2 linked regions of the Immundisolibacter sp. genome follow. The protein of the gene in region 1 interacts with the protein of each later gene in a pairwise test. Links are inferred from orthologs where the notes say so. Each region holds a gene or a part of one and is shown on either strand. Other genes may lie near its edges. The genes, in order: H5U26_RS07795 and H5U26_RS01950.

Region 1 (15,352 bases):
CAAATTGGCCGAGGACGGTATTGCCGCCTTGTGTGACTACCTCGCCGCGCCGCCGCCGGACGTGCTGCTGCTGTTGACCGGCGACGGTTTCGACAAGCGCACGCGCGACAGCGGCTGGTTCGCCGCCTGCGATCGAGCCGGGGTGGTCATGTATGCCTGGCCGCTGGAGGTCGCCGCGCTGCCGCGCTGGCTGGTGGCCCGGGCGCGTGGGCTGGGCCTGGCGCTGGACGAGCAGGCGGCCGCACTGCTGGCCGACCTGACCGAAGGCAACCTGCTGGCGGCGGCGCAGGAACTGGACAAGCTGGCCCTGCTGGCGCCGCCCGGCGGTGCGCTGGACCGTGACGGCGTGCTGCAGGCGGTTGGCGACAGCACGCGCTACGCGACGCGCGACCTGGCCGATGCGGTGCTGGCCGGCGATCGGCTGCGCCTGACGCGGGCGCTGGCGCACCTGCAGGATTCCGGCGAGACGCCCATCCTGGCCCTGTGGCAGCTGACGCAGGACCTGCAACGGCTGATCGACGGCAACAGCTTTGGCCAGCCGCCGCGGCGGCGCGAGCTGATCGAGCGTGCCGCCCGCCGCCGGCCGCCGGCCGCCTGGCAGGGCCTGCTGGCGCAGGCGGCGCAGGTCGATCGTGCCAACAAGGGCGTCGGCGGCGGTGTCGAGCCCTGGCAGGCACTGACCGCGCTGGCGCTGCGCATGGCCGGGCCAGCAAAGGCCGGCCGCCAATCTTCGGCCCACCCACAGCGGAGCTGACCGTGGAACTCGACGCTTACATGCAGCAGCTTGGCCAGCGCGCCCGCCAGGCCGCACGACACATGGCCCGCGCCAGCACCGGCGCCAAGAATGCCGCCCTGCTGGCGATTGCCGATGCCCTGCAGCGCAGCGAAGCGGCCTTGCGGGCGGCCAATGACAAGGATCTGGCAGCCGGCCGGGCGGCGGGTCTGGACGAGGCGCTGCTCGACCGCCTGCTGCTGGACGCGCGTGGCATCGCCGGCATGGCCGAGGGCCTGCGCCAGATCGCGGCGCTGCCCGATCCAGTCGGTGCGGTCGACGAGCTGCGCGCCCGGCCGTCGGGCATCCGCGTCGGGCGCATGCGCGCGCCGCTGGGTGTGGTCGGCATCATTTACGAGTCCCGCCCCAACGTCACCGCCGACGCGGCCGGGCTGTGCCTCAAATCCGGCAACGCCTGCATCCTGCGCGGCGGCTCGGAGGCGCTGCACTCGAACCTGGCCATCGCGGCGTGCATCGCCCGCGGTTTGGAAGCCGCCGGCCTGCCGGCCACCGCGGTGCAGGTGCTGGAAACCACCGACCGCGCGGCGGTTGGCCTGCTGGCCGGCCTGGTCGAGTACGTGGACATCATCGTGCCGCGCGGCGGCAAGGGGCTGATCCAGGCCGTCATGCAGCAGGCGCGGGTGCCGGTGCTCAAGCACCTGGACGGCGTGTGCCACGTCTACATCGACGACGGCGCCGACCCGGACATGGCCCGGCGCATCGTGCTGAACGCCAAGACCCACCGCTATGGCGTGTGCAACGCCATGGAAACCCTGCTGGTGGCAGCCGGCGCGGCGGACATGCTGCCGGCCATCGCCGCCGAGCTGTCTGCCAAAGGCGTCGAGCTGCGCGGCTGCGAGCGCGCCCGCGCCCAGGTGCCGGGCATGACGCCCGCTACCGAGGCCGACTGGCATGCCGAGTACCTGGCGCCGATCCTGGCCGTGCGCGTGGTGGACGGCCTGGACGAGGCCATGGAGCACATCGCCCGCTACGGCTCGGCGCACACCGAAGCGATCATCACCCGCGACCTTGGCCGCGCCGACCGCTTCCTGCGCGAGGTCGATTCGGCCTCGGTGATGGTCAATGCCTCGACCCGCTTCGCCGACGGCTTCGAGTACGGGCTGGGGGCCGAGATCGGCATCAGCACCGACAAGCTGCACGCCCGCGGGCCGGTCGGGCTGGAGGGCCTGACCAGCCAGAAGTGGGTGGTGCTGGGCAACGGCGAGGTACGCACCTGACGGCCGCCGCCGTGCGCGGGCGCCGCCGCTTGCGACCGGTCGGCATCCTGGGCGGCACCTTCGACCCGGTGCACATCGGCCATCTGCGGGCGGCGATCGAAATCTGCGATGCGCTGGATCTGGCGCAGGTGCGCCTGATCCCGGCCCACGTGCCGCCGCACCGCTCGCAGCCGGTGGCAAGCGCCGCCCAGCGCCTGGCCATGCTGCGCCTGGCGGTGCGCGGCGTGGCCGGACTGACCGTGGATGCTCGGGAACTCGAGCGTGCCGGGCCGTCCTACACGGTCGATACGCTGACCGATCTGCGGATGCAGCTTGGCCGGCGGCCGCTGTGCCTGCTGGTCGGCGAAGACGCCTTTCTGGGACTGACCACCTGGCATCGCTGGCAGGACCTGTTCGAGCTGGCCCACCTGGTGGTCATGCAGCGTCCGCCCTTGCCGGGCGAGCCGGCCCGCGAGCTGCCGCCCGCGCTCGCCCGGGCCGTGGCCGGCCGCTGGGCCGACAGCGCGCAGGCGCTGGCCGGGTCGGCGGCGGGTCTGGTCTGGCGCCAGGCGCTGCCGCCGCTGGACATTTCCGCCACCCGCGTGCGGGCCGCGCTGCGCGCCGGGCGCAGCGTGCACTTTCTCGTGACCGACGGTTGCCTGCGGTACATTCGCCGTCATCACCTCTATACCGACTGAAACATGCCGCAAGACTTGGCCGGCCTGCAGGCCGTGGTGCTCAGCGCCCTCGAAGAACTCAAAGCCGTCGACGTGACGGTGCTCGACGTCAGCCAGCTGACCAGCCTTACCAGTGTCATGGTGGTGGCAAGCGGCACCTCGAGCCGCCATGTGCGGGCACTGGCCGAATCCGCCCGCGACGCCGCCAAGGCCGCCGGTTACCCGGTTCTGGGCATGGAAGGCGACAGCGGTGCCGAATGGGTGCTGGTGGACCTGGTCGACCTGGTGCTGCACGTGATGCTGCCGCAGACGCGCGCCCTGTACCGCCTCGAGGACCTGTGGTCGGCGCGGCCTGGCCGGCCGAAGGCAGAGCAGGCCGGCGACGGGGTGTGAGCCAGGTGCTGATTCTGGCGGTCGGCCACCGACCGCCGGCCTGGGTCAGCGCCGCCTGTGGCGATTATCTGAGCCGTTTCGGGCGACGCCTGAAGGTGGAGCTGAAGGAAATCCCGCCGGCCCGGCGCAGCGCAGGTGGCCTCGCCGCTGCGCTGGCGCAGGAAGACGCCCGCCTGCTGGCGGCGTTGCCGGACAGTGCCTGGCCGGTGCTGCTCGACCCGCGTGGGGAGCAATACGACTCCGAAGCCCTGGCGGGTGCCCTGTCCGGCTGGCTGGAGCACGGCGGGCCGCTGGCGCTGCTGATCGGCGGCGCCGACGGTTTCGGTCCCGGCGTGCGCGCGCGCGCCCGGGCCAGCTGGTCGCTGTCGCGGCTGACCTTTCCGCACATGCTGGCGCGGGTGCTGGTGGCCGAGCAGCTGTACCGTGCCTGGAGCCTGCTGCACAAGCTGCCGTATCACCGGGAGCACTGAGCCGGTGCCTGCCCGTCCCGCTGCGTTCCGGCCATGCGCGTTCTGATTGGCCGTCTGCGCCGCCTGTTGGCGTGGACTGTGTTCGCGTTGCTGGTGCTCGCGGCCGCTGGCCTGAGCGCGCTGCGCGTGCTGTTGCCGCAGCTCGAGCAGCGGCCGCAGCAGGTGGCGGCCGTGGTCAGCCGGGTGCTCGGACAGCCGGTGCAGTTCTCCGACCTGAGCGCGGGTCTGCGCGGCAATACGCCGGAAATCTCCCTGCGCAGCGCCAGCCTCCTTGGCAGCGACGGCAGCGTCACGCGGGTGGCGGCACTGAGTCTGCGCTTCAACTGGCTGGCCTCGCTGCTGGCGTGGGAGCCGCGCCTGGCCGCGTTGCAGATCGAAGGCTTGCATCTGGCGGTGGTGCGCCAGCCGGACGGGCGCTGGCAGGTCGGCGGCATGCAGGTAGGCGAGGGCGGCGGCGACGGGCTTTCGTCCTGGCTGCTGGCCCAGCCGCAGGTGCGCCTGCGGGCGGCCGTGATCGATGTCACCGACCTCACGCAGGCCGGCCGCATGCTGCGTCTGGAGCCGGCCGACGTGACCCTGCAGCGGCGCGGTGCGCGGCACTGGTTGGACCTGCGCGTTGGCGTCGGCGGGGCGGCCAGCGGCAGCTTCAGGCTGCGGGCCGAGATGGGCGGTCTTGCGGGTGACATGGCCACCACCGACGGACGGGCCTACGTGACGGCGCGGGAGGTGGTCGGCGCCGGTGTACCGCTGGGGCCTTTCGTGTTTGGCGGCGAGCTCAACGGCGAACTGTGGCTGCGCTGGAAGGAAGGCCGGGTCACGCGCGTGCATGGCTCCGTCGATGGGCGGGGCGAGCTGCAGCGGGCCGATGCGCAAACCGGTCTGGTGCTGGATGCGCTGCACCTGTCGGGCGTGATGCAGCGCGCGGCCGACGGCTGGATGGCCGGTCTGGACAGCCTGCGGGCCGAGTCCGGCGAGCGTCTGTGGCGTCTGGATCGTGCCTTGCTTCGGCGCAGTGGCGACACGCTGGCCCTGACCGGCGGCCTGATCGACCTGCCGCGATTCGGTCCCCTTGCGGCATTGATGGCGCCATCACAAAACGCCCTGGCCACGCGCCTTGCAGGCGCTGATCCGACCCTGCGTGGTCGTGATCTGCTGCTCATCGCAGGCTCGGCTGGCACAACGCCAGGACCGCTGCGGCTGGCTGTCCGGGTGGACGAACTGGGCTGGCAGCCGGATGGTGCGTTGCCGGGTCTGGCCGGCGCCGCCGGTGAGCTGCGCCTGGGCGAGGCGGCGGCCAGCTTCACGCTGGTCGGTTCGCCGCACCTGCTCCTGGATGCGCCCCGCGCCTACGCCGAGCCCCTGCAACTGGATGCCGCGCAGGGCGAGCTGACCGCGCAATGGTCGCCGAGTGGGGTCGATGCCCAGCTCGGCGGTTTTTCCGCGCGTCGCGGCAGCATCGCGCTGGCGGCGCGCGGCCGGCTGAGCCTGCCGGCCGGTGGCGAGCCCGAACTGTTCCTTCAGGCCGGCACGCCGCAGGCGGCGGCGGCCGAGTTCTTTGCCCTGCTGCCGGATCGCGGACTGTCCCCAAAGTTCATTGAATGGGGCAGGAAGGCCATCCAGGCCGGCACGCTCAGCGACGTGCAGGCGCTGCTGCGGGGCGATCCGCGGCGCTTTCCGTTCCGCGACGGGCAGGGCCAGTTCCTGGGCACGGCGCGCTTTGTCGACGTCGGGCTCGACTATCAGCCGGGTGCGGGCTGGCCGGCGGTGGCCGAGGCGCGCGGCCAGTTCGGGCTGCGGGGGGCGGAGTTTTCCCTGAGCCTGGACGAGGGCCGGTTACTCGACAGCCGGGCCAGTGCCGTGCAGGTGCGCATCCCGGATGTGGCACTGCCGAGCAAGCGGCTGTTGCTGGATGGCGTCGTCGACGGTCCGGCGCAGGACGTGATCCGCTTCGTGCAGCAGTCGCCGCTGGCAAGCCGCTTCGGCGGTCGGGTCGAGCGCCTGGCCTTCGACGGCACGGCGCAGACCCGGGTCAAGCTCGACCTGGTCTTCACCGGTCCGGTCAAGTCCACGCAGGTGTCCGGCCGTACGCAGCTGGCCGGAAATGCGTTGACCATCGCCGGCAGCGGACTGACCGTGCAGCAGCTGCGCGGGGCGCTGACCTTCGATCAGCGCGGTCTCGGCGCCAAGGCGGTCCAGGCCCGACTGTTCGGCGGGCCGGTGGTGTTCGACCTCGCCAGCGCGCCGGGCAGCGGGCTGCGTGTCGAGCCGCGCGGCCAGGCCGACGCGGCGCAAATCACCCGCTACCTGCGCCTGCCCTGGCCGGAACTGTTCGCCGGTGCCGTGCCGTGGCAGGGCGGCATCGATATCGCCGGCGCCGGCGATCTGGACCTTGACCTGAACCTGGATCTGGCCAAGGCCACCGGCGAGCTGCCGGCACCGCTGGACGCGCTGCGCAGCCAGCCCCTGCACGTGCGCGCGCAGTGCGCCTGCGGGGCGCCGCCGCGCGCCTGGGACGTGACGCTGAGCGCGCAGCCACTGACCGCGCGGCTCGATCTGGCGCCCGTGGCAGGCGGCGGCACGGCGCTGCGGCGGGGCGATCTGGCGATCGGCGTCGAAACGCGCCTGCCGCCGGCCGGCTTCAACGTGCACGGGCGCCTCGCGCAGCTGCCGCTGGCGCCCTGGCTGGCGTGGCTGGGCCAGCATTTCGGCGGTGCGGCCGGTGGCGCCTGGCCGGCGCCGCGGGTGGATGTGTATGCCGACCGGCTCGATTACCTCGGCCAGTCCTTCGCCGGGGTGCGCCTGCAGGTGCTGCGCAGCGAGGGCTGGGACATCGATCTGGATGCCGTCGACGTGGCCGGCAAGGTGAATGTGCGCGGCAGCGGCCCGACGCAGGCGGTCGGGCTGGACCTTTCCCGGCTGTACCTGCAGCGCCAGGACGGTGCCGGCGAGGGTGGCAGCGGCGGCGTGAATCCGGCCAGCGTGCCGGTGCTGGGCGGCCGCATCGGCGCCCTGCGTTATGGCGGTGAGGACTTCGGCGCGCTGGAGTTCAGCAGCCAGCGCCTCGCCGACGGGCTCGATTTCGACCGCCTGGACCTGCGTGGCGAGTACGGCACCATCGGCGGCCGCGGCCGCTGGACGGGGACCGCCCAGCGTGCCGAGAGCCACCTGGACGCGACGGCGGATTTCAAGGACTTCGGGGCATTTCTGGCGCGGTTCGGGGTGGCCGACCTGGTGCGGGGTGGCCGCGGCAAGGTGCAGGCGCAGGTGTCCTGGCCGGGCAGTCCAGGCGCCTTCGGCTTTGCCATGCTCAGCGGCCAGGTCAGCGGGCAGTTGCAAAAGGGCACGCTGCCGGACGTCGAGCCCGGCGTCGGGCGCCTGTTTGGCATCCTCAGTCTGGACAGCGTCATGCGCCGCCTGTCGCTGGATTTCCGGGACGTGTTCGGGCGCGGGTTTGCCATCGACCGCACGGACGGCGAGCTGCAGCTGGCGGCTGGCGATGCCGAGCTGCGCGACCTGCGCGTGCGCGGCCCGGCGGCGCACCTGACGCTCAACGGCCACACCAACCTGGTCGACCGCAGCCTGGACCTGCAGGTGCTGGTGGTGCCGCAGGTCACCTCCAGCTTGCCGCTGGCCGGCGCCATCGCCGCGCCCGGTGTGGGTGCGGTCATTTATCTGGGGCAGAAAATCTTCGAGGGCGCGATCGACAAGGCCACCGAACAGCACTACCGGGTCACCGGCACCTGGGCCGAGCCGAAGATCGACAAGCGTTGAGCGACGCGCATCCGGCCCGCCGCAGGATGCAGGAACCGAAAAATCCCGAGGATGCGGTTTCTCAGGCCATGGTGGCGAGACTGCGCCGGAAGCGCGCCAGCGCCAGGGCGAACAGCACCGAGCCGATGGCGGCGATGGCCAGGAATTGAGGCCAGACCACCGTGATGCCGGCGCCGCGGTACAGGATCGCCTGGGCCAGCATTACGAAATGCGTGTTGGGCGCGGCGAGCATGATGTACTGGACCGCCAGGGGCATGCTTTCGCGCGGCGTCGAGCCACCGGACAGCATCTGCAGCGGCAGCAGCACCAGCATGAGCAGCAGGCCAAACTGCGGCATGGAGCGGGCGACGGTGCCAAGGAAGATGCCCATCGAGGTGGTCGCGAACAGATGCAGCGCCGCCCCGGCCAGGAACAGCGCAAGCGAGCCCTGGATCGGCACCGACAGCCAGCCCTGCACGACGGCGGTGAGCGCGAAGGCAGTGGCGGCCAGCACCACCAGCCCCATCGACCACACCTTGCTGGTCATGATCTGCAAAGGCGTGACCGGCATGACCAGCAGATGCTCGATCGTGCCGTGCTCGCGTTCGCGAATCAGTGCCGCGCCGGTGAGCACGATGGACAGCATGGTCACGTTGTTGATGACCTGCATGATGGCGCCGAACCACGATTTGTTGAGTTCGGGATTGAAGCGCACCCGCAGCGCCAGATCGACCGGCAACTCCGTCACCTCGCGATAGCGCTTCACGAAGGCGCGCACCTCGTCGTTCACGATGGTCTGGATGTAGCCGCTGCCGGTGAAGGCCTGGCTCATGCGCGTGGCATCGACGTTGAGCTGGATCGTGGGCTGCCGCCCCGCCAGTACGTCGCGCTGGAAGTCCGGCGGGATGTCCAGGGCAAAGGTGTCGAGGCCGGCGTCCATGCGGGCATCCATTCCGGCCTGGTCGATGATTTCGGGGGGCATGAAATAAGGCGGGTAAAAGGCGCTGACGATGCGCCAGGACAGCGGCGAGCGGTCCTCGTTCACCACTGCGATCGGCGCCTTGTTCAGGGTCTCGGGCATGGCCTTGGCCGCCGTGTAGACCGAAACGGTGAAGGCATAGACGATCAGCACCAGCATCATCGGGTCGCGCGCCAGGCTGCGCAGCTCCTTGATGCCCAGATGAAAAATATTGGCCGGGCGCATGGGCTAGGGATGGCCTGAAAAACGTAGCGAGCGAGTGGATGGCGCCGGCCGCCGGAGCGCAGAAAGCGCAGTGTATGTGCCAATACATGAGCATTTCGAGCACCGCCGGACGGTGCCAGGCGCACGCGCAGTAGTTTTGCAGACCATCCCGCTACCGCTCCTGCTTCTTGAGCAGCGTGGCGGACAAGCCGATCAGGATCGGCACGGCCAGCGCCAGCGGCAGAAAGGCGGCATGCAGGTCCGAGAAGTTGAGGGCCTTCGAGAAGGTGCCGCGGGCGATGGTCAGGAAATGTGTGGTCGGGTAGATCTCCCCGATCAGCCGGCCGGCGCCCTGGAGCGAGGACACCGGGTCGATCATGCCGGAGAAGTTCACTGCCGGCAGGATGGTCAGCACCGCCGTGCCGAAGATCGCCGCGATCTGGCTGCGCATGAAGGTGGAAATCAGCAGCCCCAGAGCCGTGGCGGCGCCGACATACAGCAGCGCAGCCGCCGCCAGCGTCAGGAAGCTGCCCTTCAGCGGCACGCGAAACACGGTCACCGCCAGCAGCGTGAGCAGCAGGAAGCTCAGGAAGGACAGGACCACGTAAGGCAGCTGCTTGCCGAGCAGGAATTCGAGCCGCGTGGTCGGCGTGACGTAGAAGTTGGTGATCGAGCCGAGTTCCTTCTCGCGTACCACGGCGAGCGCTGCGAGCATGGCCGGAATCATCATCAGCAGCAGCGGAATCACCGCCGGCACCATCGCCACCAGGCTCTTGACGTCCGGGTTGTAGCGGAACCGGGTCTCGATGGTGACGAGCCCCGCCAAGGCCTCGCCACGGCCGGCCTCGCGCGCCCTGGTGGCCAGCCAGTGGGCATGAATCCCCTGTACATAGCCGCGCACGGTCTCCGCCCGTGTCGGCATGGCGCCGTCGATCCAGGCGCCGATCTGCACCGGCCGGCCACGGGCGACGTCGCGCGCGAAGCTCGGCGGGATCTCGATCGCCAGGCTCAGCTTGCCCGAGCGCATGCGCCAGTCCAGATCGGCGTAGTCGATGATCGGCGGCTGTTCGCTGAAATAGCGCGAGCCGGCCAGGTCCAGGGCGTAGTTTTGGCTCAGCGTGGTCTGGTCGCGGTCGAGCACGGCGAAGCTGAGATCCTCGACGTCCAGGTTGATGCCATAGCCCATTACCAGCATCAGCAGGGCGCTGCCGAGCAGGGCCAGCGTCAGGCGGATCGGGTCGCGCACCAGCTCGAGCGTCTCGCGCCGCGCATAGCTGCCGAAGCGCCGCGGGTCGAAGTGCTGCCGCCAGCCGCTGAGGCCACCGTCGCTGGCCGCCGACGCCTGGGCCGTCAGTCGTGGCTCGTCGTCCTTCTTGTCGGCCGCGGTGGCATCCTCGAGGTAGGCGATGAAGGCATCCTCCAGCGTCGCTGTGCCGCGCCGCTGCGCCAGCTCGGCCGGCGGTCCGACCGCCAGCACCTTGCCGGCGTGCATCAGCGAGATGCGGTCGCAGCGTTCGGCCTCGTTCATGAAGTGGGTGGAGATGAAGATGGTCACCCCGTCGCCGCGCGACAACTCGACCAGCATGCGCCAGAAGGCGTCGCGCGCCACCGGGTCCACGCCCGAGGTGGGTTCGTCCAGGATCAGCATCTCAGGCTTGTGGATCAGCGCCGCCGCCAATGACAGGCGCTGGCGCACGCCCAGCGGCAGCGCGTCGGGCAGTTTGTCCATCACCTGCGTGAGGCCGAAGCGCTCGGCCATTTCCTGCACCCGCGGCGCGATCTGCGCCGCCGGCACGCCGAACAGGCGCGCGTGCAGGGTGAGGTTCTGCGCCACCGTCAGTTCGTTGTAGAGCGAGAACGACTGCGACATGTAGCCGACGCGCCGGCGCGTGGCGATGTCGTGCGGGTCGACCTCGTTTCCGAACAGCCAGGCCTGGCCTTCGGTCGGCGACAGCAGGCCGGTGAGCATCTTCATGGTCGTGGTCTTGCCGCAGCCGTTGGAGCCCAGAAAACCGAAGATCTCACCCCTCGGCACGCGCAGGCTGACGTGATCGACCGCCGTGAAGTCGCCAAAGCGCATGGTCAGATCCCGGGCCTCGATTGCGGTATCGCCATCGTCTTGCGGCCGCGGCGGAATCTCGACCGGCCGGTAACCCCGCCGCTTGTCCTCCGGCAGCAGGCGGATGAAGGCCTCTTCCAGCGTCGCCGCGCCGGCTTGCGCCAGGATGGTCGCTGGGCTGCCGATGGTCAGTACCCGGCCATCGTCCATGGCCGCCAGCCAGTCGAAGCGCGCTGCCTCTTCCATGTAGGCAGTGGCCACCAGCACGCTCAGGTTGGGGCGGTTGCGGCGGATGCCGGCGATCAAGTCCCAGAACTGGCGCCGCGACAGCGGATCGACGCCGGTGGTGGGCTCGTCCAGGATCAGCAGGTCCGGGTCGTGGATCAGCGCGCAGCACAGGCCGAGCTTCTGCTTCATGCCGCCGGACAGCTTGCCGGCCGGCCGGTCCAGAAATGGGAACAACCCGGTGGCGCGCGTGAGCGTCTCGATCCGCCGTGCCCGCTCGCTGCCGTCGTGGCCGAACAGGCGGGCGAAGAACTCGAGGTTCTCGGCGATCGACAGCGTCGGGTAGAGGTTCTTGCCCAGGCCTTGCGGCATGTAGGCAATGCGCGGCAGGATGCCCCGGCGCGCGCGGGCATCGGCCAGGTCCACGCCGAACACCTCGATCCGGCCGTCCTGGATGGCGCGCGCGCCGGCGGTCAGCGCCAACAGGCTCGACTTGCCGACCCCGTCCGGGCCGATCAGGCCGGCCATGCAACCGCCCGGCAGGTCGAGCGTCACATCGACCAGCGCCTCGACCTTGCCGTAGCGCAGGCCAACGCCGCTGAGGCGGGCCACCGGGGCGCCGTCCGGCGGCGGGCTGGCGGGGGGCGCGGCGGTCACGGCGGCAGGATGATCGCCAGCTGCTCCGGCCAAGCGGCGTTACGATCGATGCGCACGTAGGCGACGCCCGGCAGGCCGGTCTTGACCTGCTTGAGGTGTTTTTTCAGCAGATCGAGGTCGATGTTGGCCTTGACGCGGAACATCAGCTTCTGCCGCTCCTCGGCGGTTTCCACCGTCTTGGGCGTGAACTGCGCCACGTCGGCGACGAACGACACCCGCGCCGGCACCACGTACTGCGGGGCGGCATCCAGCACCAGGCGGACCTCGTCGCCCAGCGCTACCCGGCCGGCCTGCGCCGTGGGCAGGAAAAAGGTCATGTACACGTCGCCCAGGTCGACCAGGTTCAGCACCACGCCGCCGGCCGGCAGCACTTCGCCGGGTTCGGCCACGCGGTACTGCACGCGCCCGTCGCGCGGCGAGCGCAGCACGCTGTCGTCGATGTCGGCCTGGATGCGGTCGATGGTGGCGCGAGCTGCATCCACCGCTGCGCCGGCGTCGACCACCTGCGCGCGGCTGTTGACCAGGGCCGCATCGGCGGCTGCTACCTGCGCGCGCGCCGCCGCCACCGCTGCCACCGCCGCCGCGAACCGTGCCTGCTGGTCGTCGAGCTCTTGCTCGGAGATGGCAAGGCGCGCGCTGAGTTCGCGCGAGCGGGCGAGGTGCTTTTGCGCCGCCACGCGTTCGGCTTCGTTTTGCGCCACCCGCGCCTCGGCAGCGTGTTTTTCGGCCTCGCGCTGATGCACCAGGCTCTCGGCGGTGGCGACGCCGCTGTGCGCCCGCTCGAGCTGCGCCTGGGCCTCGGCGCGCTGGGCTTCGAGCACGGCCGTATCCATGCGCGCCAGCTCCGCCCCCGCGCTGACGAAGTCGCCCTCGCGGGCCAGGATTTCCTTGATCCGCCCCGGAATCTTGGCGGCAATGTCGATTTCGGTCGCCTCGATGCGGCCGTTGCCGCTGGCGATGCCGTTCAGTGCGCCGTTGCGCTCGAGTACGTACCGCCAGCCTGCGAACGCCAGCGCGGCGGCGATGGCCACGGCGGCAAGCACGCCAGCGCGGCGCCACCACGGGCGGGTTTCGTTATTCACGCTGTCTCCTGTGACTGGGTTTACGGCCGGTATGGGCTGCCGAGGCGCCCAGGTTTCGCCGTTCCATCGGCGTCGAACCGCGCCCGGCTATAGTTTGGCAGCAGATTGGGGAGCGCGATGCTTTCGATCAAGTCGGCGCCCCCAACACGTGCTCGAGACAGGGCATGCGCGCCTTGGCTCGCTGCGCCTGGTCACGGTAATTGCTGCCACCGGCAGCATCAAGCAAGCACATGTGGTGCCGGATGATCGATCGCGGCGATCGCCACGGCAGGTCAACCCGCCTCCGCAGCCAGCCGGCCCCCTGAATCATGGGCGAGTTGGCAAGACTCCGGCCGCCGGCCGGTGAAGATCACCGACGCTGGTCGACCCGTGAGCGGGTGCACGGGTTCGTCCAGCGCGATCAGCGGCAGGTCGTGATCGGTGAACAGCCGCACCCAGCTTTCCAGCGTGCGGAAGTACCACGGCGCCGGTTGCGCAAAGCCCGGCCCGCAGCCGGCCCAGGAACCCTCGCGCCAGCCGTTTCGGTAGGGCAGGCCGTGGTCGCCAGTATGCGGGTGCAGGGTCTGCACCACCAGTGTGCCGCGGGGGTCCAGCAGCGCCGGCGCCGCGCGAAACAGTGCCTCGGTCGAGTCCCGGCCGAGCAGGGCGAAGTTGCACACTACGGTGTCGAACATCTGCCCGATGCTGCCGGCCGCCAGGTCGTCGTACGACGCGACCGTGAATTCACATCCGCCGGCCGCCCGGGCGACGTCGATCAGGCCTTGCTCCGCGTCCACGCCCAGCACCGCCAGGCCGAGCGCCGTCAGCCGGCGCGAGAGCCAGCCTTCGCCGCATCCGGCATCGAGTACGCGTTTCGGCCGTTGGCGCATGACTGCCTCCACGATCGCCTGGTCGGTCACCAGCCGGCGGCTGTCGATGCGCTGCTGGCGCACGGCGTCAGCCCACGGCGCGGCGTTGCGTTGCCAGGCGCTGCGGATGGCCGCCTCGTGCCGATCCTCGGGGGAGTGTTCCATGCGTGTGTCCTCGCTGGGCCGTGGCGGGTCGTTTTTCTCGACGCCTATCGTCCGCTTACTTACCATTCGTTGTTCGAACGCTGTCGCCGCACGGCGCGTGAGCCATCAGGGGATCCCATGTCCGACGAAAAAATCTATCCGGTACCGGCCGAGTTTGCCGCCCGCGCCTACATCAAGGCCGCCGACTACGAGGCCCTGTACGCCCGCTCGCTGGCCGATCGGGATGCTTTCTGGGCCGAGCAGGCCAGCCGTTTCGTCAGCTGGTTCGAGCCCTGGCGGACGGTGTGCGAGGAAGACCTGACCGCCGGCCACATCCGCTGGTTCAGCGGCGGCAAGCTGAACGTGGCCTACAACTGCCTGGACCGACACTTGGAGACCCGCGGTGAGCAGACGGCGCTGATCTGGGAGGGCGACGATCCGGCCTTCGCCCGCCACGTCAGCTACCGTGAGCTGTACGACGAGGTCTGCCGCCTGGCGAATGTGCTCAAGACCCGCGGCGTCAAGAAAGGCGACCGCGTCTGCATCTACATGCCGATGATCCCGGCCGCGGTGGCGGCCATGCTGGCCTGCGCGCGCATCGGCGCCGTGCATTCGGTGGTGTTTGGCGGCTTTTCGCCGGAATCCATCAAAAGCCGCATTCTGGATTCCGACTGCCGGGTGGTCATCACCGCCGACCAGGGCCTGCGCGGCGGCAAGCCGATTCCGCTCAAGGCCAACGTCGATCAGGCACTCGAAGGGTGCCCCAACGTGCATACCGTGTTGGTGTACCGGCACACCGGCGCCGACATCGCCTGGCAGGACGGCCGCGACGGCTGGTATCAGGACCTGCTGGCCTCGGCCAGTGCCGACTGCCCGGCCGAGCCGATGGACGCCGAGGACCCGCTGTTCATCCTCTACACCTCGGGTTCCACCGGCAAACCCAAGGGCGTGCTGCACACCACCGGTGGCTATCTGACCTACGTGGCTCTGACCCACAAGTACGTCTTCGACTACCACGACGGCGACGTCTACTGGTGCACGGCGGACGTCGGCTGGGTCACCGGCCACAGCTACATCGTCTACGGGCCGCTGGCCAACGGCGCCACCTCGCTGGTGTTCGAGGGCGTGCCCACGCACCCCACGCCGGCCCGCTTCTGGGAAGTCATCGACAAGCACCAGGTCAACATCTTCTACACCGCGCCGACCGCCATCCGCGCCCTGATGCGCGCCGGCGACGAGCCGGTGCTGGGCACCAGCCGCAAGTCGTTGCGGCTGCTGGGTTCGGTCGGCGAGCCGATCAACCCCGAGGCCTGGGAGTGGTACCACCGCGTGGTGGGCGAGGGGCGCTGCCCGATCGTCGACACCTGGTGGCAGACCGAGACCGGCGGCATTCTGATCTCGCCGCTGCCGGGGGCGACGGCGCTCAAGCCCGGCTCGGCCACCAAGCCGCTGTTTGGCATCGAGCCGGCGCTGATGGATGCCGACGGCAACGAGCTGTCCGGCGCCGCCAGCGGTAACCTCGTTTTGAAGCGCTCCTGGCCGGGCATGATGCGCAGCGTGTTCGGCGACCACCAGCGCTTCGTCGACACGTATCTGAAGGCCTATCCGGGCTACTACTTCACCGGCGACGGCTGCCGGCGCGATGCCGATGGCTACTACTGGATCACCGGCCGCGTGGACGACGTCATCAACGTGTCCGGCCACCGTCTGGGCACGGCCGAGATCGAATCGGCGCTGGTGCTGCACCCGGCCGTGGCCGAGGCGGCCGTGGTCGGCTACCCGCACGAAATCAAGGGCCAGGGCATCTACGCCTTCGTGACCCTGATGGCCGGGCTGGAACCGACGCCGGCCCTGCGCGACGAACTGCTGGCGACG
Region 2 (15,444 bases), on another replicon or contig:
CCAATCCGCGCCTGCTGCTGCTGGACGAACCCTTGGCCGCGCTGGATCTGAAGCGCAAGGCGGAGCTGCTGCCCTACATCCACCACTTGCCGGGGCGCTTCGGCATTCCGCTGATCTACGTCTCCCACGCGGTGGAGGAAGTCGCCCAGCTCGCCGATGAGGTACTGATCCTGACCGCCGGCCGGGTGGTGGCCCGCGGCGAAGCGCATGCGGTGCTGGAACAGCCGCAGGCCGAGGCCGTGTCCGGCCATTTCGAGGCCGGCGTGCTGCTGCACGCGCACGTGCTCGGCCAGGCGCCGGACTACGCCCTGACCGAGGTGGAGGTGGGCGGCCAGCGGTTGTGGTTGCCGCACATCGACGACGCGCCCGGCGCGCCGGTGCGCCTGCGGGTGCGCGCCCGCGACGTGGCGATCGCCCTGCAGCGCGTCGAAGGCGTGAGCATCCGCAACCAGTTGCAGGCCACCGTGCTGCGCATCGACGCCGAGCCGGTCAGCGCCTATGCCGAGCTGCTGCTGGCCCTGGATGGCGCCGATGACAGCGGCCCACACCTGCGCGCCCGCATCACCCGCGAGGCGGTGGCGGCGCTGGGTCTGGTGGTGGGCCAGCCGGTGTGGGCGCTGATCAAGGGGGTTTCCTTCGATCGGCGGGAGCTGGTTGCCAGCCAGTCCGGCTGAGAGCCTGCTCAGTCGTCAGCTGGCCGATGCTGCGCGGGAACCACGCCGAGCTTGCGCATGCGCGCCCGCAGCGTGTGCGGGTTGATGGCCAGCAGCCGGGCGGCGCCGCGGCGGCCCTCTACCCGCCCCTGCGTGCGCGCCAGGGCGGCGCGAATGTGCGCCGCCATGGCTTCGTCGAGGGTCGGAAACTCGCCGGCGCTGGAGCCGACTGCCGCCGCAGTACTGGGCAAGGCCGGCGCAGCCATGCCAAGCGCTGCGGCGCAATCGAGCCGATCGCCGCTGCCCAGCAGCGCGGCGCGCTCGATTACGGTGGCCAGCTCGCGCACGTTGCCCGGCCACGGGTAATCAGCCAGCCGTGCCAGTTCGCGCGCGTCCGGCAGTCGCGGCGGCAGGCCCAGTTTCAGGCATGCCCGCCGCGCAAAGTGATGCGCCAGTTCCGGGATGTCGTCGCGTCGTTCGCGCAGCGGCGGAATGCGGATCGGGAACACCGCCAGGCGGTACCACAGGTCTTCACGAAAGGCGCCCTGCGCCACCATGGCCGGCAGGTCGCGGTGGGTGGCGGCGACGATGCGCACGTCCACCTGCAGCGTCTGCTCGCCACCGACACGCTGCAAGCCGCCGTCCTGCAGCACCCGCAGCAGGCGCACCTGGGCCGACAGCGGCAGTTCGCCGACCTCGTCCAGAAACAGCGTGCCGCCGTCGGCACGCTCGAACCAGCCGCGGCGCTGGCCAATGGCGCCGGTGAAGCTGCCCTTCTCGTGGCCGAACAGCTCGGAGTCCACCAGTTCCGGCGCCAGCGCCCCGCAGTTGACGCGCACGAACGGCCCGCCGGCGCGGCGCGAGCGTTCGTGGATGGCGCGTGCGACCACTTCCTTGCCGGAGCCGGTCTCGCCCAGCAGCAGCACCGAGCTGTCCGAACGCGCCACCTGCGCCACGCGCTGCATCACCGTATGCAGACCCCGGTCGGCGCCGACGATGGTGTCGGCCACCGCATCGCGACCGAGTCGGGTCAGCAGCAGCTGGCGTTCTTCTTCCGCTATCGCCCGCTGTTGATCCAGTTCGTGCAAGCGCACATCGCGCGCCAGTACGGCGGTCAGCGGTTCCAGCAGGGTGGCGAATTGCCGCCGGTGGCCCGCCTCGAAGCCGCCCGGGCGGGGCGTCAGCACGGCAAGCCCGAGCAACGGACCACCGTCGTGCAGCAGTCCCACCAGCAAGGCTTTGCCAACAGGCGCCGACAGCGCAGCGAGCGCCTCCGGCCGGGCTGATTCGTCGGTCAGATGGAGCACCGGGCTGCGCTTCATTTCACCGCTCAGCGCCTTGAATGCCGTCGGCGTGACTTGCCAGTGGCGCCCGGCCAGCGAGGCCGTGTCGGCGGCGGTCTCGAACCGCCGGGCAGCGGCATCGCAGCGAATCAGTTCCAGGCGTGCGTGTGGCAGCGCCGTTGCAAGCCGCGCGGAAATGGCCTTTACCGTCGCGGCCAGATCGGCGCCGTGTCCGACCTCGTGCCAGAGCGCGAGCAGCAGGTCGGTGTCGGTCGTCATGCGTGATTCCGTCATGTAACTGGCTGTAAGGAACTAAAAATCGATCTTTCGCGGCGGCTCGCGCGCCCGCCGCGCAGGCGGTGGCTGCGGGGCGGGCCTGCTGCCTGGGCGGCGCCGCGGGCTTGCGCACATATCGGCAACAGTTGACGGCAGGCCGTGAAATGATACAGCTGTAATGGCCATATGTGCTCGAAGGAGCCAGAAAAAGCCTGGGATGGATTTCAACCCTCTGTAGTGATTGAAAAAAGTCAAAACAAAAAGATGGCGCGGTAATTGCTAATTCGCCTTGATGGGCGTTGCCGAGCTTGTGCGCCCGCTGGCGCCGGTCAAGCTTGGCCGTCCGCTGCGCCCGCCTTCGTCGGCTGCGTCGAGGGGGCGACCGTCAGGCGCGCTTCATCGGCCGGCCGCACTCGAGGGCCGGTTCGGGCGGGGCTTTTGGCGGCGCGTACTTTTCAATCGTGCCGGCGGCGGGGCGTGTTCCCGCTGCCGGGCTAGAAGGAGATTTGGCAATGGGTGTGCAGGCAATCAACGCGCGCAATCAGTTCCGGGGCAAGGTCAAGGAGATCATCCGCGGTGATGTGGTGAGCGAAGTCGACGTCGAGACGCCGGCGGGTATCGTGACTTCGGTGATCACGACGCGCTCGGTGGACGAGCTGGGTCTGAAGCCCGGCTCGACGGTCATCGCGCTGGTCAAATCGACCGAAGTGATGATCGCCACGCTGGTGTGATGCCCTCACGGCGCCACGCCGGCAATCGCGCGCAAGTTCGGTCGCAAGGCTCTGCACCCTCAGGTTTCGCGGTCCGCGCAGGAGTGGCCAATGTGCCAGTTGCTTGGAATGAACAGCTACAAGCCGGCGTCGCTGCAATTCGCACTGCAGGGCTTCATGCGGCGCGGCGGTGACACCGACCACCATGCCGACGGCTGGGGCATTGCCCACTTCGAGGGCGGGCAATGCCAGCTCACGGTGGACGTGGCGCCGGCGGCGTTCTCCCCGCTGGCGCAAGCCGTGGCGCGCCGAAACATCAAGGTGCGCAACGTGATCGTTCACGTGCGGCGCGCGACGCAGGGCAGCGTGGCATACGAGAACTGCCACCCGTTCGTGCGCGAGCTGTGGGGCCAGACCTGGGCTTTCGCTCATAACGGCGACCTGCGCGATCTGCCGCAAACATCGGCCATGCACTATCGGCCGCAAGGCCAGACCGACAGCGAACGCGCCTTGTGCCTGCTGCTGGACGGCCTGCGCGAGCGCTTTGGCGAGCAGCCGCCCTCGCTGGCGCGCCTGCAGGCCGAGGTGCAGCGACTTTCCGCCCGGATCGGCGCGCATGGCGCCTTCAACTACCTGCTGTCCAACGGCGAGCTGCTGTTCGCGCATGGCTCGACGGATCTGTTCCAGCTGTGCCGGGAAGCGCCGTTCGGGGCGGCCCGGCTCGTCGATTGCGATCTGAGTGTGGACTTTGCGCGCCTGAATCACTTGGATGACCGCATCGCGATCGTCGCCACCCAACCGCTCACGGTGGACGAGGACTGGCGGGCCATTCCGCCGGGCGAGCTGCGCCTGTTCATCGGCGGGCGCGAGGTGAGCGATGCGGCGCCCGAGCGCGAGTTCGCTTTCGCTTGCTGAAGTCTTGAGCCTTGCACGCGTCGTGGCCGGTAGGGCCTGGCCGGCTGGCGACGCGGGGCAACCCATGAAGGGATGCACCGTGCCTGGCACTGTTAATTTCCGTGATATTTGACGGAATGCCACTGCATATCACCAGTTAACAGCATATAAGCTGGAAAAAGAATGGCCGATACCAGCGGCCTAATATCGTCAACTAATTGTTATTGAATAAATAACAATTTAATCAGTGTCGATGGCATGGGCGTTGCTATTGGCTACAGCCAAATGTCGCATCGCCGATCCTGGATTTAGCCATGACCCAGCCCTTGTCGCCTGACGCGCTGCCGAATGAAACCCTGCGCCGGGTAATTGAAGCGCTGCGCGGGCTGCGCTATGGCGCGGTGGAAATCACCGTCCACGACGGCCGCGTGGTGCAGATCGAGCGCACCGAGAAACTGCGCCTGTCCTCATCCGGCGAGCAGTGTTGACCGTGACTCGCCATCCCGAACGGGTCTGACCCGTTCCGGCCAGCGCACGCGCGCAGCCGGTCTTCTCGCAAAAGCAATCACGCACGACCGACCGGGCTACCGGAGGCTTCAAGTGAAAAAATCCGGAGCACTTTTCCATGAAAGCCTTTATGCACGCCCTGCCGATGCTGGGCGGCTTGGCCGTCCTGTGGGCGGCGCCGGTCGCCACGCAGGCGGCCGCTGACGTGAATACCAGCCTTGAACAGCGCGTCGAGCAGCTCGACCAGGAGCTGCGCGTGCTGCGCCGGCAACTCGAGATCGACCATGAAGCGCGTGACGCGCAGGCGCTGGCCGACCAGCAGAAGGGCATCAAGGTCACGCACAACGGGCGCAGCGTGAAGCTGGCGTCTTACGACAATGCCTTCGTGTTCCAGCCGATCGGCCGGGTCCAGGTGGATTACGCGCATTACGACGCGGACAAGCAGCAACTGGGCGACGGCACCGCCATCCGCCGGGCGCGCCTGGGCGCGCAGGGCACGGTGTTTCGTGTCTGGGATTACAAGGTCGAGTACGAGTTCTCGGACAGCAAGGCCAACCCGGCCGCCAGCGGCATTCGCGACGCCTACATCAGCTACACCGGATTCAAGCCGGTGTTGCTCACGGTCGGCAACTTCAAGGAGCCGTTCAGCTTCGAGCAGGTCAGCAGCGACAGCGCGCTGACCTTCCTGGAGCGCTCGCTGATCGACGTGTTTGCGCCGTCGCGGCACATTGGCGCCGCGGTGCAGACCTCCGGCGCCAACTGGAGCGTGGCCGGCGGTCTGTTCGGCGAGCGGCCCCAGGACGATGCCGCAAGCGAAGGCGACGAGGGCACCGACATCACCGGTCGCGCCACCTGGGCGCCGTTCTGGGACAACGGGCAGGTGCTGCATGTGGGCGCCGCGCTGCGTCGCCACGACCCGAACGATTCGACCAATGCCCTGCGCTTTGCCAGCCGACCGGAGACCAACATCACCGATGCGCAACTGGTCGACACCGGCGTGCTGACCGGTACCGATCACATCGACAGCTATGGCCTGGAAGCCGCCGGCGAATGGGGGCCGTGGTCGCTGCAAAGCGAGTACATCGGCACCAAGGTGAATCGCAAATCGGCCAGTGACGTCGATCTGAACGGCTGGTACGTGCTGACCAGCTGGTTCATCACCGGCGAGAGCCGTCCCTACAAGGTGAGCGAGGGCGTGTTCGACCGCGTCACGCCTCTGGGCGTGGTTGGCCAGGGCGGCATCGGCGCCTGGGAGCTGGCACTGCGCCTGTCGCAGCTGGACCTGAACGACGGCGCGCTGGTCGGCGGCAAGGAACGCAACCTCACCGTGGGCCTCAACTGGCACCTGACGCCCAGCATCAAGCTGCAGGCCAATTACATCAAGGTGCTGGAAGTTGACCGCCCTGGCAGACCCACCGACGGTGACGAGCCGAGCGCCTACACCGTGCGCGCCCAGGTCGATTTCTGACCCGCGCCGTCTCACTCAGCCTCACTCAGGAGTTCAGTCATGACCTTTGAAACCTATTTCTGGGAACTGGAGCAAAGCCGGCCCGATTTCGAGCCGGAACCGCCCCCACAGCGCAAGCCGGCCGGCGGCAGCGCCATCCTGGTCGCCCTCGTGCTCGGCCTGCTGGTGCTGCTGGGGGGCGTTGGCGCCGCGCTGGCCGCCGACCGCACGCTGCTGAACGTCTCCTACGACCCGACGCGCGAGCTGTACGTCGACTTCAACGCCGCCTTCGCCAAGCACTGGAAGGACCAGACCGGCGAGACGGTCACCATCAACCAGTCGCACGGCGGTTCCGGCAAGCAGGCGCGGGCGGTGATCGACGGCCTGGCCGCGGACGTGGTGACCTTTGCTCTGGCCTACGACGTGGATGCGCTGCGCGTCAACGGCGGGCTGATTCCCGCCGGCTGGATCAACCGCCTGCCCAACAACAGCGCGCCGTATACGTCCACCATCGTGCTGCTGGTGCGCAAGGGCAATCCCAAGGGCATTCACGACTGGGACGACGTGGTGCGCGACGGCGTGTCGGTGATCACGCCAAACCCCAAGACCTCCGGCGGCGCCCGCTGGAACTACCTGGCGGCGTGGGAGTTCGCCAAGCGCAAGTACGGCAGCGACGACAAGGCGCGCGAGTTCGTGACCAAGCTGTATCGCAACGTGCCGGTGCTGGATTCGGGCGCCCGCGGCTCGACCACCACCTTCGTGCAGCGCGGCATCGGCGACGTGTTCCTGTCCTGGGAAAACGAGGCCTACCTGGCGCAGAAGGAACTCGGGCCGGACCAGTTCGAGATCGTCTACCCGTCGCTGTCGGTGCTGGCCGAAGCGTCGGTAGCGGTGGTGGACCGGGTGGTGGACCGGCGCAAGACGCGCGATCTGGCCGAGGCGTACCTGCAGTACCTCTACAGCCCCGAGGGCCAGGACATCGCCGGCCGGCACTTCTACCGGCCGCGTGATCCGGCGGCGCTGGCCAAGTACGCGAGCACCTTCAAGCCGATCCCGCTGTTCACGGTGGACGAGGCCTTCGGCGGCTGGGACAAGGCGCAGGCCACGCATTTCGCCGACGGCGGCATCTTCGACCAGATCTACGCCGCCGGGCGCTGATCCCCTCCGGCACGGAACCTGGCGGGGCCCGGCCCCGGCGCGTGGGAGTTCCTCCACTCCATTCCGCGCCGGGGCCGGGCCCCCACCGGGCCGACCGAAACAGGAACCACTCGAATGCTTTCCCAGATTCGCTCGCGCAGCGTGCTACCCGGCTTCGGGCTCACGCTCGGTTTCACCGTTCTTTACCTCAGCCTGATCGTGCTGATTCCGCTCTCGGCCACCTTTCTGAAGGCCGCGCAGCTCGGCTGGGAGGGCATCTGGCAGGCGGTCAGCAGCCCGCGCGTGCTGGCCTCGTATCGCCTGACCTTCGGTGCGTCCCTGTTCGCGGCCACCATCAATCTGGTGTTCGGCCTGCTGGTGGCATGGGTGCTGGTGCGCTACCGCTTTCCCGGCCGGCGGCTGGTGGATGCGCTGGTGGACCTGCCGTTTGCCTTGCCCACGGCGGTGGCCGGCATCGCGCTGACGGCGCTGTACGCGCCCAATGGTTGGCTGGGCGCGCTGCTGGTGCCGCTGGGCGTGAAGGTGGCCTTCACGCCGCTGGGCATCGTGGTGGCGCTGATATTCATCGGCCTGCCGTTCGTGGTGCGCACGGTGCAGCCGGTGCTTGAGGATGCCGAGGCGGAGCTTGAAGAAGCCGCGGCGAGTCTTGGCGCCGGCCGGCTGACCACGTTCCGGCGCGTGATCCTGCCGACCATCTGGCCGGCGCTGCTGACCGGCTTCACGCTGGCCTTCGCCCGGGCGCTGGGCGAGTACGGGTCGGTGATCTTCATCGCCGGCAATCTGCCGTTCGTGTCCGAGATCACGCCGCTGCTGATCATCACCAAGCTTGAGCAATACGACTACGCCGGCGCCACGGCCATTGCCGCCTCGATGCTGACGCTGTCGTTCCTGCTGCTGCTGCCGATCAACCTGCTGCAGGCCTGGAGCCGGCGGCGCACCGGTGGAGTCTGACGCATGGCCCGGCACAACCCCGCTTTGCTGGAACCGCTGTGGCTGCGCGTGGGCCTCACGCTGCTCGCGTTGGCGTTCCTGGTGGCGTTCCTGCTGCTGCCACTGGCGGCAGTGCTCACCGAGGCGCTGCGCCAGGGGCCAGCGGCCTACTTCGCCGCGCTCAGCGAACCGGACGCACGTTCCGCCATGCGCCTGACGCTGATCGCGGCTGCCATCGCCGTGCCGCTGAACCTGGTGTTCGGCCTGGCGGCGTCGTGGGCCATCGCCAAGTTCGAGTTCCCCGGCAAGAGCCTGCTGATCACCTTGATCGACCTGCCGTTCGCCGTCTCGCCGGTGATCGCCGGCCTGATCTACGTGCTGCTGTTCGGCGCCCACGGCTGGCTCGGACCGTGGCTGATTGAGCACGACGTGCAGATCGTGTTTGCCGTGCCGGGCATCGTGCTGGCGACGATTTTCGTCACCTTCCCGTTCGTCGCCCGCGAGCTGATCCCGCTCATGCAGGCGCAGGGCTCGGACCAGGAAGAGGCGGCGCTCACGCTGGGCGCCGGCGGCTGGCGGGTGTTCTGCAAGGTGACGCTGCCGAACGTGAAGTGGGGCCTGCTGTACGGCGTGATCCTGTGCAACGCCCGGGCGATGGGCGAGTTCGGTGCGGTCTCGGTGGTGTCCGGTCACGTCCGTGGCCAGACCAACACGCTGCCGCTGCATGTCGAGATCCTCTACAACGAATACAACTTCGTTGCTGCTTTTGCCTGCGCCTCGCTGCTGGCCCTGCTGGCACTGGTCACGCTGGGCATCAAGACCCTGGTGGAGTGGCGTACCAGTGAAGCCCAGGACGCGCCGATTCCAGACAGTGCCCCCCTCCCGCACGGACAAACCGCATGAGCATCGTGATCGATCAGGTCAGCAAGCGCTTTGGCACCTTCCAGGCGCTCGACGACCTCAGCCTGCACATCCCCACCGGCGAGCTGGTGGCGCTGCTGGGCCCGTCCGGCTGCGGCAAGACCACGCTGCTGCGCATCATCGCCGGCCTCGAACAGGCCGACGCCGGGCGCATCGAGTTCCACGGCGAGGACGCCACCGGCCGCCACGTGCGCGAGCGCGGGGTCGGCTTCGTGTTCCAGCACTACGCGCTGTTCCGGCACATGACGGTGTTCGAGAACGTCGCCTTTGGCCTGAAGGCCCGGCCGCGCAAGCTGCGCCCGCCGGCGGCCGAGATCGCCCAGCGCGTGCAGCGGCTGCTGGAACTGGTGCAGCTCGGCTACGCCGCGGCGCGCTATCCGCACCAGCTTTCAGGCGGCCAGCGCCAGCGGGTAGCGCTGGCGCGGGCGCTGGCCATCGAGCCGCGGGTGCTGCTGCTGGACGAACCGTTTGGCGCGCTCGACGCCAACGTGCGCAAGGAACTGCGCCGCTGGCTGCGCCGCCTGCACGAGGAACTGCACGTGACCAGCGTGTTCGTGACCCACGATCAGGAGGAAGCCATGGAAGTGGCCAGCCGCATCGTGGTCATGAACCGCGGCCGCATCGAGCAGGTCGGCACGCCGGACGAGGTCTACGAACAGCCGGCCACGCCCTTCGTGTCGAGCTTCCTGGGCAGCGTCAACCTGTTCCATGGCCGCCTGCACGACGGCTGGGCGCACATCGGCAACTGGCGCGCGCCGGCGCCGGAACACGCCACCGCCAGCGGAACTGCGGCCGCCTACCTGCGCCCGCACGAGATCGAGCTGTCCACCGACGAGGCCGGCGCGCTGGACGCAGCGGTGGTCTGCGGCGTGCGGGCCATGGGCGCGCTGGTGCGGATTGAACTGGAGCGCGGCGCCGATGCCGGCCTGGTGGAGGTGGAGCTGCCGCGCGAACGCTACGCGCAAAACCCCTACGCGATCGGCGAGCGGCTGTTCCTGCGCGCCCGCCGCGTGCGCCTGTTTGCCCAGGACCCGCACGGCGCCGCGGCCGGCACGGCAGTCGCCGCCGATCGCAGCCTGCCGCCGCCCTGACGGCAGCGCGCCGGCCACCCGAGCGTCAGACTCAAAACCCCAGGCCGAGCTGCCCGCCGGCGGGCGGGCGAAAGTGCTGCGTGGAAAGCGCCGGCGCCTGACCCAGGCCAAGGCGCCGGCTGGCCAGAGTGAAGCGCTGGGCGATCAGCTGTGCCTGCGGGCCGTGCCCGCGCTGGCGTTCGCCAAACTCGCTGCTGGCCAGTTCGCCGCGCCAGCTGGCGCGGATGGCGTTCATCACGTGGCCGGCGCGCAGCGGCTGGTGGTGCGTGAGCCAGTCCTCGAACAAAGCCGCCACCTCGCCCGGCAGGCGCACCAGGGCGAAGCCGGCAAAGCGCGCCCCGGCGCCGTGGGCGGCCTCCAGGATGCGTTCGAGTTCGTGGTCGGTCAGCGCCGGCACGATGGGCGACACCAGCACACCCACCGGCACGCCGGCCTGCGCCAGTCGAGCAATGGCATCCAGGCGCGCCTGCGGTGCCGCGGCGCGTGGCTCCAGCGTGCGGGCCATGTCGGCGTCCAGCGTGGTGACGGACAGGAACACGGTCGCCAGTTCCTGCCGTGCCAGCTCGGCCAGCAGGTCGATGTCCCGGCACACGCGCGCCGACTTGGTGACGATCGCCACCGGGTGGCGGCAGTCCAGCAGCAGTTCCAGCACGCTGCGGGTGATGCGCCAGTTGCGCTCGGCCGGCTGGTAGGGATCGGTGTTGGTGCCCATGGCCAGCACCTGGCAGCGGTAGCCGGGCTTGCGCAGGGCGTCGGCCAGCAGCTGCGCGGCACGCGGCTTGGCCAGGATGCGGGTCTCGAAATCGAGCCCCGGCGACAGGTCCAGATACGCGTGGCTGGGCCGGGCGAAGCAGTAGATGCAGCCGTGCTCGCAGCCGCGGTAGGGATTGAGCGACTGGTTGAACGGCAGGTCCGGCGAGTCGTTGCGGGTGATGACCGAGCGCGTGGCGTCCACGCTGACCACGGTGCGCGGGCCGGTTGCCGGTTCGTCGGCGGGATCGCTTACCCGCGCCTGGCGGGCGTAGCGCGGGGTGGGGTTCTGGCCGGTGCCGCGGCCCTTGGGCGGTGGCGAGGCGGGGTCGTTCACGCCGCCGCTTCCGCCACGGCCTTCTTGATCGCCTGCGTGCGGGCGGCGCGCAGCGCCTCGCGCATGGCCTCGCCGGTCAGGCCGCGCTGCACCAGGGCCGCCACGTCCACGCCGCGCGCGGCCTCGAAGGCCAGTTGCAGCCGCTGTGCCTGCGGGTAGGGCCGCTGCTCGAAGCCGCTGCGGCCGCGGTGATCCGCCTCGCAGGCCAGCAGGAACTGCGCGAAACGCTGCGGCCGGCGCAGGGCGTCGGTGCGTTCCAGCACCTCCAGCAGCGTGCCGGGGCGCAGCTCCAGCGCGCGGTGGGCGTTGCCGTGGTCGCGGGCCACGGCGATCGCCAGTTCCCGATAGGCCACCGGCACTTTCAGGCGCTCGCAGAGCGCTTTCACCAGCGCCACGCTGCGCCCCTCGTGGCCGTGATGAGTCGGCCACTGCTCCGGTGGCGTCGTGCCCTTGCCCAGATCGTGCATCAGGGCGGCGAAGCGCACCTGCGGGTCCGGGCCGAGGCGCGCGGCCTGTTCCAGCACCATCAGCACATGCACGCCGGTGTCGATTTCCGGGTGCGGCTCGGCCGGCTGCGGCACGCCAAATAGGCGGTCGAGCTCCGGCAGCACCCGTGCCAGCGCCCCGCAGTCGCGCAGCACGTCGATGAAGCGCTGCGGATCGGGCTCGCGCAGCGCCCGCTCGAACTCCTGCCACACCCGCTCCGGCACCAGGGCATCGACCTCGCCGGCCTCGACCATGCGCCGCATCAGGTCCGCCGTTTCGTCCGCCACCACGAAGCCCAGACGGTGAAAGCGCGCCGCAAAGCGCGCCACGCGCAGGATGCGCACCGGATCCTCGGCGAATGCCGGCGACACGTGCCGCAGCCGGCGGGCGGCCAGATCGGCCTGGCCGCCGAAAGGATCGATGATGTGCCCGTCCGCATCCTCGGCCATCGCGTTGATGGTCAAGTCGCGCCGCTGCAGGTCCTCCTCCAGCGTCACGTCCGGCGAGAAACTCACTGCAAAGCCGTGATAGCCGCGCCCGGTCTTGCGCTCGGTGCGCGCCAGGGCGTACTCCTCGCCGGTCTGCGGGTGCAGGAACACCGGAAAGTCGGCCCCCACCTGCTTGAAGCCGGCATCGATCAGATCCTGCGGCGTGGCGCCCACCACCACGTAGTCGCGGTCCTGCACCGGCAGGCCGAGCAGGCGGTCGCGCACCGCGCCGCCGACCAGGCAGGTTTGAAACGCCAGCTTCATCGACCCGGCCCGCGCCACATGCCCGTGCGGATGCGCCGCGCGCCGCGCAGCGGGCCGTTATGCCAGTACACCCAGGCGCTGAGCCGGCGACCGGCCAGGCGCACGGCCGCCGGCTCGCGCCGGTACTCGCCGCCGTGCGGTGCCTGTGGATCGCAATCCTCGTAACGGTCGAGCGCGGCCAGTACGCCCGGCCGCGTCAGGCGGTACAGCTCGCCTTGGATACGCTCGCCCGGTCGCCGACTCGGCAGGGCCGCCGGATAGCACCCGCAATCGTGCAGGCGCCCGGTGACCGAGGCCCGCCCCAGGCACACGGCCGCCGGGCGCAGGCGCGGGTGGGCGCGCTGGCCCCGGCGCAGGCTGCCGTATACGAACACAAGCGGCTTGAGCATGATCGCGCGGAAGTTTCGGTGGGTGGTGGTTATTATCAGCGCAGGTTACGCCCGGCCGGATTTGGCGCCGCGACATGCCGGGCGGCCCGTCCAGGCCTTCGCCGCCTTGCCGGCGACCTCAGCCCACCCGCAAAACAGGAACGGCCGACCGCGTTGCCGTCTACCGCGGTCCATCGCGCCCGCTGGTACGCCCGCTGTAAACCGATCAACGACAGGGAGTGCACGCGACTTTGGACCAGGCCACCCACAACAAGATCGTCTCCTTCATCTACCTGCTCTACGACTGCGCCTGCGGCACCGACAGCATGCTCACCACCGACGCGGGCAAGCGCGCGAGCAATCGCCCCTTGCGGGGCCGGGTTTCCCATCCCGAACTTCACACCGTCCACCGCTGGAACTGACTCATGGCCCGCACAGCAACTCCACGTCCGCCAGCAGCGCCAACCTCGGCTTCGAGGCCAAGCTGTGGGCCGCCGCCGACGCGCTGCGCAACAACATGGACGCGGCCGAGTACAAGCACGTCGCAAGGCCAAGCGATGGCGTTCTCGTGGATCGAGACGAGGGAAGTCCGCCCACCAAAGTTGCGTGCCTAGGCCGTACTCAACGCTTCCCAGCATCCAATATCCGAAAGCGTTCTGGACGCCTTACCGAACTACGATGTAATACCCGTTCTGGGGGTCGGCTCGCGAGCAGGTCCGCCAAGAGTTGGCCGCTTGACGTGAGCCGAGTGGGTATCCTGAATGGGCGAACAAGGAGACTCGACCATGCCTGTAGTCAAGCGCGTCGTGTGCCTTGCTAACTCGCGCAAGCTCAACGGCCGCTGCGTCGCCGGCATCGAGCTTTCCGCAGACAAACGCGTCGGCTGGATCCGGCCGGTCAGTGCGCGGGAGCACGAGGAGGTGTCGGAGTACGAGCGCCAGTACGCGGACGGCAGCGACCCGCGGCTGCTCGATCTCATGGACGTGCCCCTGATCACGCCGAAGCCCAAGGACTACCAACAGGAAAACTGGCTCCTGGATCCCGATCACTACTGGCAGCGCGTCGCGCGACTGAAGTGGAGTGACCTCGCCGCACTGGCAGACCCGGTTGGTCGGCTGTGGGTGGACGGGGACAGCACCTATAACGGGCTGAACGATCGCATCGACCTTGCTCAGGCCAGCGGTATCCGGAGTTCGTTGATCCTGATTCGCGTCGATCGCATGACCCTGTCTGTGTTCAAGCCGGGCGAGGCCTTTGGCAACCCCAAGCGGCGCGTGCAGGGTCGTTTCAAGCACGTCGGTGCGGACTATCACCTGTGGGTCACCGACCCGATCTACGAACGGGCATACCTCGCGAAACCGGATGGTGATTACCAGATCGGCGAGAGCTTCCTCACGGTGAGCCTGGGCGAGCCGCACAACGGCTGCTGCTACAAGCTCATCGCCGCCATCATGGAGCAAGCGGGAGGGCCGAAGCCATGACCATCCAGCAACCGATCGTCGTCTTCACCATCGGCCACTCGACGCACCCGCTGGACGCGTTGGTGTCCTTGCTCAACCAGCACGCCGTCACGGCGCTCGCCGACGTGCGCTCGGCGCCCTTCAGCCGTTTCAACCCGCAGTTCAACAAGGACGCACTGGCCCGCAATCTCAAGGCGCGCGGTATCAAGTACGTGTTTCTGGGGCGGGAGCTCGGGGCACGTTCTGACGACCCTTCCTGCTACGAGAGCGGGCGCGTTCAGTACGGACTGCTCGCCCGCACGGAGCTGTTCAAGCAAGGCGTCGGACGGGTGATAAATGGCGCCGGGGAGCACCGCATCGCCCTGATGTGTGCGGAGAAGGAGCCTTTGGAGTGCCATCGCACGCTGTTGGTGGCACGCGCTCTGGACGAACAGGGTGTCGAAGTCGCCCACATCCTCGGCGATGGGCGGCTGGAATCCCATCGTGCTGCGATGGAGCGACTGCTGGATGTCACGGGGTTGCCGCATGAGGACCTCTTTCGCTCGCGGTCGGACCTGATCGCGGAGGCGCTGGCACGGCAGGAGGAGAAGGTGGCGTACGTAGACGAGAGGCTGCTGGCCGAGACGGAGGGAGGAGCGGAATGAAGCTGTTCACCATTGGATTCACGAAGAAGTCCGCGCGCCGGTTCTTCGAGCTGCTTCGGTCTTCGGGCGCGAAGTGCGTCGTGGATGTGCGCCTCAACAACGTCTCCCAGTTGGCGGGCTTCGCCAAAAAGGACGACCTGGCCTACTTCGCCAAGGAAGTCTGTGGAATAGGCTACCTGCACCTGCCCGTACTAGCGCCTACGCAGGAGATGCTGGACCGCTACAAGAAGCAAGGCGGCAACTGGCAGGACTACGAGCGGCAGTTCCTCGATCTGATGCGGCAGCGCCGGATCGAGGAGACCATCTCGAAGGAAGCGGTCGCGGACGGGTGCCTGCTTTGCAGCGAAGACAAGCCCCATCACTGCCACCGCAGACTCGTGGCGGAGTACCTCAAGGATCGTTGGGGCGACGTGGACATCGTCCATCTAACGTAGGCGGCCTAAGCATTGAGCGCCTTCACCGATCCATCGTCGACGACGCTGCCCTCGCCTGGCTCGAAGCGCCGGGCTATCTGAAGCATCGCGGGCAGGCGCTACCGCGTCGATGAAGAAGGCGGCCAAACGCATCCGCGAAGACATCGCGCCGAAGGTCGCCGCCGACGCGGCCTACCAGAATGCGAAGCAGAACACCCCGCACACCGCGCGCATGGCGCACGACCAGGCGCTGCATAAGGCGATGCAGATCCTGCTCAAGGACGACACACAGGTTTACAAGCAGTACGTCGAGAACGAAGCGTTCCGGCGCCAGGTCAGCGACACGGTTTACGCGCTCACCAGC

What was found.
Region 2: the proteins of H5U26_RS07795 (region 1) and H5U26_RS01950 interact in binary tests that used the Escherichia coli proteins (3 or more experiments, as listed by UniProt). The link is inferred for Immundisolibacter sp. from one-to-one orthologs.

What each region holds. Positions count from the first base shown.
Region 1 is NZ_JACIZD010000004.1:27,200-42,551, reverse strand. Bases 1-2,892 are described here. They hold H5U26_RS07795 (glutamate-5-semialdehyde dehydrogenase), read left to right. Parts: upstream 1-774; coding sequence 775-2,010; downstream 2,011-2,892. Other genes in these bases: rsfS (ribosome silencing factor), read left to right, coding at 2,691-2,892; nadD (nicotinate-nucleotide adenylyltransferase), read left to right, coding at 2,040-2,687; holA (DNA polymerase III subunit delta), read left to right, coding at 1-754. Outside these bases: more of rsfS, read left to right, coding at 2,893-3,059; 23S rRNA (pseudouridine(1915)-N(3))-methyltransferase RlmH, read left to right, coding at 3,056-3,529; H5U26_RS07775 (YhdP family protein), read left to right, coding at 3,563-7,300; H5U26_RS07770 (ABC transporter permease), read right to left, coding at 7,362-8,483; ribosome-associated ATPase/putative transporter RbbA, read right to left, coding at 8,635-11,403; H5U26_RS07760 (HlyD family efflux transporter periplasmic adaptor subunit), read right to left, coding at 11,400-12,416; H5U26_RS07755 (methyltransferase domain-containing protein), read right to left, coding at 12,758-13,498; acs (acetate--CoA ligase), read left to right, coding at 13,616-15,352. UniProt on the Escherichia coli protein: Catalyzes the NADPH-dependent reduction of L-glutamate 5-phosphate into L-glutamate 5-semialdehyde and phosphate. The product spontaneously undergoes cyclization to form 1-pyrroline-5-carboxylate.
Region 2 is NZ_JACIZD010000001.1:394,238-409,681, forward strand. The notes cover bases 7,830-10,813. They hold H5U26_RS01950 (sulfate ABC transporter ATP-binding protein), read left to right. Parts: upstream 7,830-8,757; coding sequence 8,758-9,870; downstream 9,871-10,813. Other genes in these bases: cysT (sulfate ABC transporter permease subunit CysT), read left to right, coding at 7,830-7,879; cysW (sulfate ABC transporter permease subunit CysW), read left to right, coding at 7,883-8,761; H5U26_RS01955 (PA0069 family radical SAM protein), read right to left, coding at 9,902-10,813. Outside these bases: modC (molybdenum ABC transporter ATP-binding protein), read left to right, coding at 1-674; H5U26_RS01910 (sigma-54 dependent transcriptional regulator), read right to left, coding at 683-2,215; H5U26_RS01915 (molybdopterin-binding protein), read left to right, coding at 2,725-2,943; H5U26_RS01920 (class II glutamine amidotransferase), read left to right, coding at 3,052-3,837; H5U26_RS01925 (YezD family protein), read left to right, coding at 4,131-4,304; H5U26_RS01930 (OprO/OprP family phosphate-selective porin), read left to right, coding at 4,442-5,791; H5U26_RS01935 (sulfate ABC transporter substrate-binding protein), read left to right, coding at 5,831-6,928; more of cysT, read left to right, coding at 7,043-7,829; more of H5U26_RS01955, read right to left, coding at 10,814-10,957; H5U26_RS01960 (multifunctional CCA addition/repair protein), read right to left, coding at 10,954-12,195; H5U26_RS01965 (gamma-glutamylcyclotransferase family protein), read right to left, coding at 12,192-12,584; H5U26_RS01970 (hypothetical protein), read left to right, coding at 12,815-12,985; H5U26_RS01975 (hypothetical protein), read left to right, coding at 13,349-14,044; H5U26_RS01980 (DUF488 domain-containing protein), read left to right, coding at 14,041-14,667; H5U26_RS01985 (DUF488 domain-containing protein), read left to right, coding at 14,664-15,101; H5U26_RS01990 (hypothetical protein), read left to right, coding at 15,211-15,444. UniProt on the Escherichia coli protein: Part of the ABC transporter complex CysAWTP involved in sulfate/thiosulfate import. Responsible for energy coupling to the transport system.